Saccharibacillus brassicae: one gene and its partner. The main gene of each other region encodes a partner of the protein of the gene in region 2 in a complex. Links are inferred from orthologs where the notes say so. Each region holds a gene or a part of one and is shown on either strand. Other genes may lie near its edges.

Region 1 (5,451 bases), 4.3 Mb from region 2 along the record:
TCCTGCGTCTTGAGCTCGGTGATCGTATGTTCGTCGAGGTCGTTCGAAGCGACGATCTTGACGTAATCCAGTCCCGCTTCGTCCAGCATTTTGCGGGCTTCGATCGAGAGATACGCCAAGTCGCCGCTGTCCAACCGGATCGAATTCAGCCGCTTGCCGCGTTCTTCGAGCTTCTTCGCGGTACGGATCGCATTCGGCACGCCGCTGCGGAGCGTATCGAACGTATCGACGAGCAGCGTCGAACCGTCCGGCAGCACCTGGGCGTACTTGTCGAACGCTTCCTGTTCGCTCGTGAAACTTTGCACCCAGGAATGCGCGTGTGTGCCTTTGGTCGGGATGCCGAAGCGCTTGCCCGCCATCATGTTCGACGTCGCGTGGAAACCGGCTACGTAAGCGGCTCTGGCGCCCCATACGGCTGCATCCGCTTCCTGCGCCCGGCGTGTCCCGAATTCAAGCAGCGTGTCGCCGTCCGCGGCCTGCTTGATCCGTGCGGCTTTGGTCGCGATCAGCGTCTGGAAATTCATAAAGTTCAGCAGCGCCGTCTCAACCAGCTGCGCTTCGAAGATGCTGCCTTCCACGCGGACGAGCGGTTCGTTTGGAAAAACGACCGCGCCTTCGCGCATCGAATGGATATTGCCGTTAAAACGGAATGTGCGCAGTTCTTCCAGGAAACGCGTATCGTAATTCTCTTCCTGTTCGGACAGATAGCGGATATCGTCTTCGTGGAAACGAAGGTTCGATACGTAATGAACGATCCGTTCCAGCCCGGCGAATACCGCATAGCCGTTGCCGAACGGCAGCGTGCGGAAGTACGCTTCGAACACCGCTTTGTGCTTGTGCGTCCCGTTCATCCAGTGTGCGTACATCATGTTGATCTGGTATTTGTCCGTATGTAAAGCCATGCCTGTCGTGTCCATACCGTCTCCTCCTTCAATCCCGAATCAAAAAAAGGCTGTCCGCGCACGGTCGATCAAGACCGGAAGCGCGCGCGGATGCAAGTCATGCGTAAAAGTGCGAAGCGGCTTCAGGGAAACAGGCGGCACTCAGGCCGAGATGACTTTCGCGCCGAGGCTGCCTGTAAAATGACCCAACGCCCATTCGTGGCCCGCCGCGTTGAAGCTTGCCACGGCGTCCGCGTGGACGACGATGTCGAAGCCGAGATTGTAAGCGTCGACCGCGGTATGCAGCACGCAGATGTCTGTGCACACGCCGATCAGATGGACTTCGGTAATGCCTCGCGCCCGCAGCCGCAGAGCCAGGTCCGTTCCCGCAAAAGCGCTGTATCTCGTCTTGTCCATCCAGTAGATCGCCGATTCGTACCGCTCGTAGACGGTCTTGAGCGTTCCGTACAGTTCCCGGCCGGCTGTTCCGCGAATATTGTGCGGCGGGAACAGCGCGCTCTCGGGATGATACGGATCGTTCTCTTCGTGCAGATCGACCGCCATCACCGTATACTCGCCGGCGGCGGCAAACTGCCCGGTCAGTTCGGCGATGCGTTGCTGGATCGCGATCCCCGGTTCTCCCACGGGCAGGCTGCCGTCCACGAAATCGTTCGTATAATCGATTACGATCAGAGCTTTCATCGGAATTCCTCCTTGTCGTCGGCCCCGCCGATCAGGAATAGATCGACAGCCGGGGCACGTTATCCAGGAAACGATACAGCTGGGCCGGACGCTGCGAATACTGGTTCGAGCTGATCGGCGCCCCGTTTTCGTCGCGCACTTCTTCCAGAATGCCTTTGCGGCTGCGCGTGGACGTGATTTTGCGAATAAAATTCGGTTCTTCGAAGTCCGGCACGACAGCCTTGATCACCTGGTACAATTCGCTGAGCGTGAACGCCTGCGGCAAAAACTTGCGGGCGATCGTCGTCTGCAGCATTTTCTCCTGAATGCGCCGGTAGGCATCCGCGATAATAGCCCGGTGGTCGAACCCGAGATCCAGCTCGTCTAGCGCTTCTTCGATCGTGAACAAGCCCACTTCCTCGGCGTCGTCCGCCGCCTGACGCTTCTCCAGCACTTCTTCTTCCACGAGCGCGAAAAATGCGTGTGAGATGATCCAGCCTCTCGGATCGCGGCCCGGATCGCTGTAGACGCTCAAATATTCCAAATGCCGGCCAACGACTCCGGTCTCTTCCTTCAGTTCGCGCATCGCCGTTTCGTACAGCGATTCGTCGTCCCGGGAAAATCCGCCCGGCAGCGCCCATTTGCCCGCATACGGCCAGGCCCGGCGGCGAATAAGCATGACGCGCAGTTCGCGCAGCGGAAGCGTCTTCGTCACCGTCTTGCGTTCGCGCTTGGTCAGCGTGAACATCACGATATCGGCGGGCGCTCCGTCGGGTGTCCGATACTTCTTCGCATCGTAATTCGTTTGTTCTTCACGGTTGTTAGATTCGTTCTGTCCGTTCATCAGCATCACCATCGCAGCATTTGATAAAATCGGTCCATACAAGTTTCGAATATGATATTATCATTATGACACACTCGAATTATTTGTCAACCCTGCTCCGCTGAATCGTGCGCAGGTCCAATCCCATCTGATACAGATCGACCGGCTCGCCTTCGACAATCAGCGCTCCGCGCATGATGCCTTCCAGCTTGAACCCGATCGAACGGTAGAGCCGGTAGGCGCGTTGGTTGGACGCCTGAACGGTCAATTCGGCGCGAAGGATACGGCGGCGCTTCGTCCATTCCAGCATTTCCGCAAACAGCTGCCGCCCGAGCCCGTACCCGGTATGATCTTCCAGAATGCCGATCACGATATAGATCGTATGCTGGTTCCGCCGGACTTTGCCGCCGGTCGCTTCCAGATAGCCGACGATGCAGCCGTCGCTTTCGGCGACGAGCATCAGCGAGTTGGAACTGCGCAGCAGGCCGCGAATCTGCTCCAGCTGATCGCCGTCGGTCATGCGCCGCTCGCCCGGTTCGTACAGCATGGAAGTCGTCTCGCGGTCGAGCTGCTTCTTCATCGCGAGCAGTCCCTGGCTGTCCCGCAGCTCGACCCGGCGCACGATCGGCGGCGCGGCGTGGATAACGCCGCCCCCGCGCGCGGACGAGCCGGCTTCGCTCTCCGGCAGCTTCTCCAGCATGAGCCGGTCCAGGCGCCGGATGCCGTTCGTGCTAGCACCGTCGGCCCAGCAGCCGGCGTAATAGTCGGGCTCGACCGCCGCGACGCGAAAGCCCGCCTGCTGGTACGCCGTCAAGCGGTCGGTCTGCCAGCTGCCGACATAAGCCATTACCCGGCGCACGCCGCCTTGCCGCAGTTCGCCGCATACGGCGTTCAGCAGGCGGACGAATCGCCGCGCTTCCTCTTCGCTGCGGACAGCGCCCGCCGCGTTGGCGATCTCCGCTTCTTCGGCGCCGATCCGCAGGCAGCCAACCGCCGACCGGATCTCTCCGCCGAGACTCAGCGTCCACCACTGCGCTTCGTGCAGATACGTTTCGATCCGCCACGTCAAAAGGTCCCCGCTGTCCAACAGTTCCCGCGGCAGCCCGCCCGGCTGCGGCTCGGCTTGAATGATTTCGTTCCCGCTGATTCGATCACGTTCCATAGGGTCCGCTCCTCTGCAATCGTCGCTTTTTGGTGCAAAAACAAAAGACGCGGAGAAGATCGCCCGCGCCTGCTTGGCTTACGCCCCGAAGTTCAGTTCAACCGCAGGAAGAAGGCGGGCTGTCCGCCCCTCGTTCCACGGCAATCTTCTCGGATACGGTGTCATGGATAGCCGACACGATCATCTGCAGCAGGTCGTTGATCTCGACCTGTCCCTGCTGGTAATCGCCCACGATCGGAATTCCGTCGAGTTCGTCTTGCAGCTCGCGCAGCTCCGCTTCGATCATGGCCGCCATCGTTTTATTTTTCATCGCTTCGAACGCGACAACTTCCTTTTGTTTCTTTTTAATCGTCTGGATCAGGGTTTGAATCCGTTCATGCCCCTGAATTTGCCGTTCGGCCTGCTGGAACACCCGCACTTCTTCGCTGGAAGAGACCAATCCGGCCAATTCCCGGGCTTTGCCCAAAATGTCTTCCCGATTCCACAACGCGGCGGAATTTCCGGCTTCGGTGCGCGGCGGGACGTTTCCCTGGCTTGCGCTGCTTTGTATTGTCATGCGGTTCGCTCCCTTTCTCTGCTTCGGCGGCTTCTGCTGCATGCGCGCCATTTATCGTATAGACCCCGGATTCGGCGAATGCCGGGCTTGATCTCGACGGGTACGGCTCGGCTTCGATCGCTTGACTTGCGTCGCTGCCAACTTTTGATCGTTACGGTAAAAAATTATATCATACTGCCATGCGTCATTCCATTCGTTTCGCGTAGGCCAAGCTTTGAAATTCGCTTTTTGCTTTTTTGCAACCTTCGGCCCCTTTATGCAGTATACTTGAAAAACGACTGAAAAGCCTGCTTGATCGACAAGCATAACCCGGTTTCAGACTTTAGGAGGAACATTGTTGAAAAAGAAACGTATCGCTTTGACGCTCGCCGCGGCGCTGGTCGGCTCGGCCGCCGTACTTCCGTCCGCCCCTTACTCCGTGTCTGCCGCGGCGTCCGACTCTTCGGTCATCGCCACGATCTCGGCCGCGCTGGAACAGAAAAAAACGACGTTCACCGTCAAAATGGGCAGCGCCCAATACTCCCGCCTGAACAGCCTGCTCGACGGCGCTTCCGTCAAAGCCGAACCGTATACCCGGTATACGCTCGATCGGATCGATACGCGGGCCAGCGTGACCGGCTCCAGTGCTTCGGTCCGGTTCACGGTATCCTACCTGGAGAACAAGCAGCAGACCGAATACGTCACGGCCCAGGCCAAAGCCACGCTCAAAACGATCATTAAGCCGGGCATGACCGCGGAAGACAAAGTCAAAGTCATTCACGACTATATCGTCAAGCGCTTCGCCTACGACGACTCGATGACCCGCTACTCGGCCTATGAAGGCTTGACCAAAGGCACGACGGTCTGCCAGGGCTATACGCTGCTCGGCTACCGGATGCTGACGCTGGCCGGCATTCCGACCCGCATCGTGGAAGGCGAGGCCGGCGGACAAAACCATGTATGGAACAAGGTCAAGCTCGACGGCAGCTGGTATAACCTCGACATGACCTGGGACGACCCGACGCCCGATCGCAAAGACGAAATCTCCTACACGTATTATCTGGTCACCGACAAGCTGCTCGCCCGCGATCATACGTGGACGCGTACACACGTGCCGGCGGCCACTACCGATTATCGCGCGAAGCTGACCGAAAAAGCGAAAACGAGCGCCAAGTCCCGCAATCTGCTGGCTTCCATAGGCGGCGAGATGACCTCGACGACTTCGGCGCTGCAGCAAAAAGTGCTCAAAGCGATCGAGCGCCGCTCCGGCGACCTGAGTGTCACGCACGATTTCGGTTCCGCTTCGCCCCGCAGCGAGCTGAACCGCATCATGAAAGCCTGTCTCGCCACGGCTGCCGAGCAGGTCGGT
Region 2 (7,493 bases):
GCGGAAAGCACGAACTCGAGCGTCGAATTCCAATGCAGCAGATGTCCGGCCGCGCTGAGCAGGAACGTGACGATCAAGAGGATGGGGGACAGCATTTTTTTCATACGATCAGGCCTCCGTTGAGAAATTCGGCTTCATTCGTTCAGTTATGTAAAGATGAAGATAAGAAGTCCATTCTCAATATACGCCACTTCGGGCATCCTTGAAACGATTTACCGATCACGGAGCGAAAAAAAGACAAAATCGGCATTTGCGCTGCAAGGGGGTTAGCCCTTAAAATAGAGGTATGAAGTAAGGAGGGATGGTCATGTCCGAACAAGTTCAACTGGACAATGGGAATGTACGAATCGCAAACGAGGTCGTAGCCAAAATAGCGGGAATGGCCGCGCTCGAAACGCCGGGAATCGCTGCGATGTCCGGCGGATTGTCGGAAGGCTGGGCCAAGCGTCTGAGCGGGAAAAACGTGCAAAAAGGCGTCATCGTCGAAGTCGGCCAGCTGGAGACGGCGATCGACCTGCGCATTATCGTGCTGTACGAGACGCCGATTCACGAAGTCTGCCGCATGCTGCAGCAAAACGTGCGCGAAGCGGTGGAGAACATGACCGGCCTGAAAGTGATCGAAGTCAACGTCAAAGTCGAAGGCGTCGCCTTCAAAGACGACATTTCGATCGAAGAGCCGTCCCGCATTCGATAAAGCGAGCTGCGGCGCACGCGGCCGATCCGCCGCGCCGCACGCAAAAAGGTTCTCCCGGACATACCGGGAGAACCTTTTTTGTCGTGCGGCAACTTGGCCTTCGCGCATCAGCGGGAACGGTACAATGCTGGGCGGCGTTCCGATAAGCTGACCGTCTCGGTCGTCTGTCCTTTGACGGCCGGCGCGGCTTTTTTGGAATCGCGCGAGATGCTGAGCAGGATGCCCATGCTGAACAGCGTGATCAGCAGCGACGTGCCGCCGTGGCTGATAAACGGCAGCGTGACGCCGGTCAGCGGAATCGTGTTCGTGACGCCGCCGATATTGACGAATGCCTGGATACCGATCAGCCCGACGATGCCGACGCCGGTCAGCGTGCCGAAAATGTCCGGGCAGCGCAGCGAAATGAGCAGTCCTCTCCACAGGAAGTAGAGGTAGAGCAGCAGGAACGCGGCCGTGCCGATAAAGCCGAATTCTTCGCCGATAATGGCGAAAATGAAGTCGTTGTGCGGGTTGGACAGGTAGGACAATTTCTGCACGCTTTGTCCGTAGCCCGCGCCGGTCGCCCCGCCTTCGCCGATCGCGATCAGCGAGTTCAGCAGGTTCTGCGTCGACCCTTTCGGATCGGCGAACGGATCGAGGTAAGCTTCGATCCGGTCGGCTTTGTAGCTGGAGCTTGCGCTGGCTTCATCCGCGCTTTTGGGTGTCAGCAGCTCCCGTCCGCCGAGGAACAGCGCGAGTACCGTGACGAGGATCAGCGCCGATCCGAGCAGATGCTTGACGCTGGCCCCGCCGGCATAAATGACGAGCATGCAGGCGGAGACGAGCACGAGGCAGGAGCCCAGGTCCGGCTGCAGCATGACGAGTCCGGCGATGACCGCGACGATGACGATGACCGGCATGAAGCCGGAACGCAGGTCGCGGAAACGGTCGCCTTTTTTGGAGATGAGCGCCGCCAGATACAGAATCGTGCTGATCTTCGCCAGTTCGGTCGGCTGAAGCGTGAGCGGGCCAATCCTGATCCAACTGTGCGCCCCGTTGATCGCGGGCGTGAACAGCACGACGATCAGCAGCAGGAAGGTCAGTAGGAACAGCGGAACGAACAATCGCTTGAAATTTTTGTACGGGATATTCATGACGACCAGCATGACGACGATGCCGAGCAGCGCGTATTGAAACTGGGGCAGCGCAAAATAAAACGGATCGTTGTCGAATTTACTGCCCAGCAGCGTAAAGCTGGAACTGGCGCTGAAGACCATCAGCAGGCCGAAGCCGGTCAGGATCAGGGTCAGGATCAAAAGTTGAAAATCGGGCGGCGCTTTGGGCGATCTTGTCTGCGTCTTGGTGCCGGTACGGCCTGTCCCATTCTTTTTTACTGTGCTCATGTAAGTTCAATCCTTCGGCGGACGCTGCAAGAGCGCCGTTTATGTGTGCAAAGAGTCGGGCAAGGCGCAAGGCCGGCTGCGGTGTTCGAACAGGCGTCAAAACTTCATCTTTCATCATAGTCGCTTTGAAAGGGAGGTGCAAGACCTCTCATAACGATGGGCTTCGCTTTTGTTTTTTGCTACAATGACGAACAGGCGGGACAAGCAGGCGGTCCCCATTTATAAACGGGCGAGCTTGAGGCCACACGGAAAGGACCTGAAAAGATGAACGAAACGGTGGAACACGGATTCGCGGAGATGGTGGAATGGCGCAGGCACCTGCACCGCCATCCGGAATTGTCTTATAAGGAACAGGAAACGGCGGACTTCGTCGCCGGCAAGCTGGAGGCGTTCGGGGTCGAAGTCCGGCGCGATCTCGGCGGGCACGGACTGATCGGCACGGTGCGGGGCGCGCTGCCGGGGCGCACTGTGGCGCTGCGCGCGGACATGGACGCGCTGCCGATCGAAGAAGAAGGCGGCGCGGACTACGCGTCGACGCGCAGCGGCGTCATGCACGCCTGCGGCCATGACGGGCATACGGCGGCGCTGCTCGGCGTCGCGCGCTATTTCGCGCAGCGCCGCGCGGCGCTGCGCGGGGAAGTGCGGCTGCTGTTCCAGGCTTCCGAGGAAGTGTGCCCGGGCGGCGCCAGGCCGCTGATCGAGCACGGCGCGCTGGATGGCGTGGACGCGGTATACGGCGTGCATCTGTGGACGCCGCTTCCGGTCGGAACGGTCGCGTCGACCGGGGGACCGATGATGGCGTCAACAGACGAATTTTTTATCGACATTACGGGACGCGGCGGCCACGGCGGCATGCCGCACGAGACGGTGGACAGCATCGTCGCCGCTTCGGCGCTCGTCATGCAGCTGCAGACGGTCGTCAGCCGTTCGGTCGATCCGCTGCGGCCCGCGGTGCTCAGTATCGGAACGATCAACGGCGGCTTCGCGCAGAACGTCGTGGCGGAGAAGACGCGGATCACCGGCACGGTGCGCACGTTCGACGAAGCGACGAGAGCGCTGATTCGCCGGCGGATCGAAGACATGAGCCGGCAGGTGGCCGAGACGTACGGCGCTTCGGCGGAAGTGGATTATTTGGTCGGGTATCCGGCCCTTGTGAACCACGAGTCCGAAGCGGAGCGGTTTTTCCGGGTTGCACCCGCGGCGCTGCCCGGCTTTGCGGTCGAAAAGGCGGTTCCGCTCATGCCGGCCGAAGATTTCGCCTATTACGTACGCGAGCGTCCGGGCTGCTTCATGCTCGTCGGAGCGGGCAATACCGAAAAGGGATTCGTGTATCCGCATCATCACCCGAAATTCGATTTCGACGAATCGGCGATGAAAGCGTCGGCTGCCCTGCTGATCGCTATGGCCGAATCGGCGCTGGCCGACGAATCGTAAACAAACGGCGGATTCGGCGAGTTCGGGAGAGACTTTTTGTAACTCATCCTCTTCTGTTAAAGGCTTACATCCTGTACGGGGTTATGCTATGATATTCGTACCTGCCCTTCCCGGGTGGGAACGGGCAGAGTTTGCGTATAGAAGCGAGATGACCTAATGAGCGTATCGGAGATTGAGACAGTCGACATGGCCCGCGTGCTCATGAACGCATATGATTTGGGCGATATGATCAACGGTTCCGTCGAAGTTGCTGATTATTTATATTGGCGCGAACGGATGCAGGAGCATCCCGAAGTGCGGCGGCTCATCGTGGAGTTGAACGCCAGAAAAGAATTGTTCGAAGAAACGCAGCGGTTCGGGCATTTCCATCCGAACTACCACGCGGCAAAAGAAGAAGTCGAACAAGTGGAGCGGGCGATGGAAGAGATCGAAGCCGTAGCCCGGTTCCAGGCCGCCGAAAAAGCGCTGGACGATCTGCTCTTTGAAATGTCGGAGACGATCGCGTATTCCGTGTCTTCGAGCATCAAGGTGCCGGGCAACAACCCGCTGCCGAAATCCGGCTGCGGAAGCGGCGGCTCGTGCGGCTGCGGCTGAGAAGCGGTACCGTTTTATTTACAGAAAGAAGGTGCAGCATGATGGTTCCCGAACGAATCGGCTATATCGTATGGGTCAACGACCTCAAAGCGGCACGCAATTTGGAGAAGTACGGAACGCTCCATTACGTATCGCGCCGGATGCATTACGCCGTCGTCTACCTCAACGCCGACCGGGCGGAGGAGACGGCCAAACATATGCGGAGACTCTCTTATGTGCGCAAGATCGAAAGATCGCATCGCACAGACCTCAAGACGGATTACGGCAGCAAGATTCCGGAAGAGCTGGAGACGGACCTTCCCGATTCCGAAGCGTTGACGAGCTGAGTACGGGCTCCGCGCGCAGGCAAAAAGAAAAAGCGGCCCCAAGCGGGCCGCTTCTTCTATAGCTTGTATCCAAAGCTGGTCTCCGATTCATTGGCTTTTTTTGAATCGCTTGTATAAATTAGAGGCATGATGTAGTATACCGGGTATATATACATAGATATAAAGACCTACGGCCTATCCGGCCGACTCTTCGGCTGCCTGAACCCCGGTTAAGCCGAAGCTTGCCGGATAGGTCCAAAACAGACCAAGTCGAGTCTCTGGAGAGTGATAAACGGTGCGGGATAAGGCGACGGAACGATGGAGCACTTACGAACCTTTTTTCATCGCTCTCGGTGACAAAAAGGTGGCGGATATCGTCATTACGAATCATGCCAAAGGCCGCTACGGCGATCGCGTGGACAGCGGGCATGAAGATGCGGAAGAGATCGCGGCCTGGTTGTGGGAATGTCTCCAGACCGAGCGGATCGTTCCGTATTATCGCAAAGAAGAAGACGTCTACCTGATCGACGACGACATCGTCATGGTGGCGGAATTCGGCGAGCTGACCGGACCTTATCCGGTCGAAAGCGGACCGCTGCACAAGATGATCGTAGTGACTTTTCTGGGCCGAATGTCGGAAACTATCGAACTGCGCGATTTGAAATCGTACTATTCGTGGCTGCGGCATTCGCGAAGAATGACGTTGATGAAGAACAACCGCAAGAAACGGTAGCGCGCCCGGGTACAAAGCGGGGCGCTGCCGTCAACCGAATACGAAGAAAGCCTGGCATGGAAATTTATTTTCATGCTTTTTTTTGCGAGGAGGATTCCGATGGCGCTCAATTTCCACCAGCTTCATATTTTTCATACCGTCGCCGAAAAAGGCAGTTTTTCCGCGGCGGCCGTCGCGATGCACATGACGCAGCCGGCGGTGACGATGCAGGTCCAGACGCTGGAAGAATATTTCGGCACCAAGCTGCTTGACCGTTCCACCAAAAAGATCGCGCTGACCGAGTCCGGCCGCATGCTGCTGCCGTTCGCGCGGCGCAGCATCGAATTGATGCGCGAGACGGAGAGCGAGATGACGCGGTTCACGCACAAGCTCGAAGGCCGTCTGCAGCTCGGAGCCAGCAACACGATCGGCGAATACGTGCTGCCGCCCCTGCTGGTCCCGTTCGGCCGCCAGCACCCGGATATCACGATCTCGCTCAAAGTGATGAACACGACGCAAATTTTGGACGAAATCGCCCGGCATACGCTGAATTTCGGCCTGGTCGAAGCGCCGGTCGTCCATCCCGATATCATCAGCGAATCGGTCATGCACGACGAACTTCGGCTGATCATACCGGCCGGCCATCCGCTCGAAGGCCGCCAGACGGTCACACTGGAAGAAGCTTCGGCGTATCCGTTCGTGCTGCGCGAAGAAGGTTCGGGTACAAGGCAGGTGATGGAAGACGAATGGAGAGCCAAAGGCATGGACCCGCGCGCGCTGCAAACGGTCATGGAACTGGGCAGCACCGGAGCGGTCAAATCGGCGGTGGAAGCGGGACTCGGCCTGACGATGCTGTCGCCTTCGTCGGTCAAGCATGAATTGGCGCTCGGTCTGCTGCATGCGGTTCCGATCGAAAATGCCTCGTTCAAACGGCAGTTTTATTCGGTTCGGCTCAAATCGACGCTGCTGCCGCTGGCTGCGGTCGCTTTTTTGAATTTTTTGCGGGAAAGAACGCTTGGCGAGAGCGGAGAAGGGAGCGGGACGTTATGACGAATCCGGAAAAAGAAAACGGACGGTACGACCTGCATATGCACAGCACGTCGTCCGACGGGATGAATACGCCGTCGGAGCTTGTCGGACTTGCCGCCGGGCGCGGTCTGGCGGGGATCGCGCTGACGGATCACGACACCGTCGCGGGCGTTGGCGAAGCGGCGGAGGCGGCCGCGCGCGCCGGGCTCGACTTCGTGCCGGGCGTGGAGATCAGCACCCGCGCGGGCAGCCGGGACATCCATATGCTCGGCTATTTCTTCGATCCGGCGGACGCGCGGCTGCGGCAGCGCCTGGCCGGCCTGCGCGACGTGCGCGATGTACGCAACGACCGCATCCTGGAGCGGCTGCGCGAACTCGGCGTAGACATTACGCTGGCGGAAGTGAAAGACCGCGGCGGGCGCCCGCTGCAGCCGGGCGAGAGCGTGGGCCGTCCGCATATGGCGGACGTGCTCGTGCGCAAAGGCTATGCCGTCGACCTGCGCGACGCGTTCGACAAGTATTTGGCGGAAGGCGCGGCGGCGTATGTCTCGCCGCCGCGCGTCTCGCCGGTCGAAGCCGCGGCTTGGATCCGGGAAGCGGGCGGCGTGCCGGTGCTCGCGCATCCGGGCCTGTACGGCGACGACGCGCTCGTGCGGCAGGTGCTCGCCGAAGCGAAGCCTGCCGGAATCGAAGTCCGGCACCCGGACCACGATCCGGCAGCGGAAAAGCGTTACCGCCGCTTGGCCGCGGAATACGGGCTGCTGACGACGGCCGGGTCGGATTACCACGGGATTCGCCAGGGGAAAGTCTTCCACGGGGAACTCGGCGGGTATACGGTGGAAGAAACCCGGGTAGCGGCTCTGCGCGCCGCCGCTTCGGCTCCGAAATCCGGTTAACGGTTCGGGATTGGGGTCCGACGATTCGACCGGACCCGATTTGACCCAATCCGATTCGACCCAAACCGATTCGACGCGGCCCGGTTCAATCCGGCCAGATCCGACCTGCGGCAGCAGCGTCAAAAAGCCGGCTTTCCCATTCGCGGGAAAGCCGGCTTTTGGCGTATACAGGTTTATAAGAAACTTGTTCGATCGGGCATTCGCCGCCGCGAGCTGCGCCGGGATTCAGCCGTTCTTGACCGCGCTCGGCAGCGCCTTGATCAGGTCTTCGTCGGGCGTGACGAACAGCGTCTTCTGGTGATCGTAGATAACGAAGCCGGGCTTGGAGCCGCTCGGCTTGCGCACATGCCGGATCTGCGTCGTGTCGACCGGCACGCTGCTGGAATGTTTGGCCTGACTGAAGTAGGCGGCGAGCTGGGCCGCTTCGTTCAGCGTCGCTTCGCCGTA

The links.
Region 1: the proteins of FFV09_RS02015 (region 2) and FFV09_RS19935 are in contact, whole or in part, in a crystal structure (PDB 6PRK), measured with the Bacillus subtilis proteins. The link is inferred for Saccharibacillus brassicae from one-to-one orthologs.

Annotation. Positions count from the first base shown.
Region 1 is NZ_CP041217.1:4,758,139-4,763,589, reverse strand. What follows is about bases 2,375-5,085. They hold FFV09_RS19935 (YlbF/YmcA family competence regulator), read right to left. Parts: upstream 4,104-5,085; coding sequence 3,645-4,103; downstream 2,375-3,644. Other genes in these bases: FFV09_RS19930 (transglutaminase domain-containing protein), read left to right, coding at 4,441-5,085; FFV09_RS19940 (GNAT family N-acetyltransferase), read right to left, coding at 2,486-3,547; FFV09_RS19945 (NUDIX domain-containing protein), read right to left, coding at 2,375-2,406. Outside these bases: FFV09_RS19955 (nicotinate phosphoribosyltransferase), read right to left, coding at 1-917; FFV09_RS19950 (cysteine hydrolase family protein), read right to left, coding at 1,044-1,583; more of FFV09_RS19945, read right to left, coding at 1,615-2,374; more of FFV09_RS19930, read left to right, coding at 5,086-5,451. UniProt on the Bacillus subtilis protein: May work together with YlbF to regulate community development.
Region 2 is NZ_CP041217.1:482,330-489,822, reverse strand. Bases 2,531-5,385 are described here. They hold FFV09_RS02015 (YlbF/YmcA family competence regulator), read left to right. Parts: upstream 2,531-3,666; coding sequence 3,667-4,104; downstream 4,105-5,385. Other genes in these bases: FFV09_RS02000 (LysR family transcriptional regulator), read left to right, coding at 5,242-5,385; FFV09_RS02005 (hypothetical protein), read left to right, coding at 4,705-5,142; FFV09_RS02010 (YlbG family protein), read left to right, coding at 4,146-4,430; FFV09_RS02020 (amidohydrolase), read left to right, coding at 2,531-3,510. Also shown: cax (calcium/proton exchanger), read right to left, coding at 1-104; FFV09_RS02030 (Asp23/Gls24 family envelope stress response protein), read left to right, coding at 308-694; putative lipid II flippase FtsW, read right to left, coding at 802-2,076; more of FFV09_RS02020, read left to right, coding at 2,341-2,530; more of FFV09_RS02000, read left to right, coding at 5,386-6,171; FFV09_RS01995 (PHP domain-containing protein), read left to right, coding at 6,168-7,046; FFV09_RS01990 (Rqc2 family fibronectin-binding protein), read right to left, coding at 7,272-7,493. UniProt on the Bacillus subtilis protein: Regulates sporulation prior to stage II. Positively controls the competence regulator ComK at a post-transcriptional level. May modulate the translation, stability or activity of ComS. May work together with YmcA to regulate community development.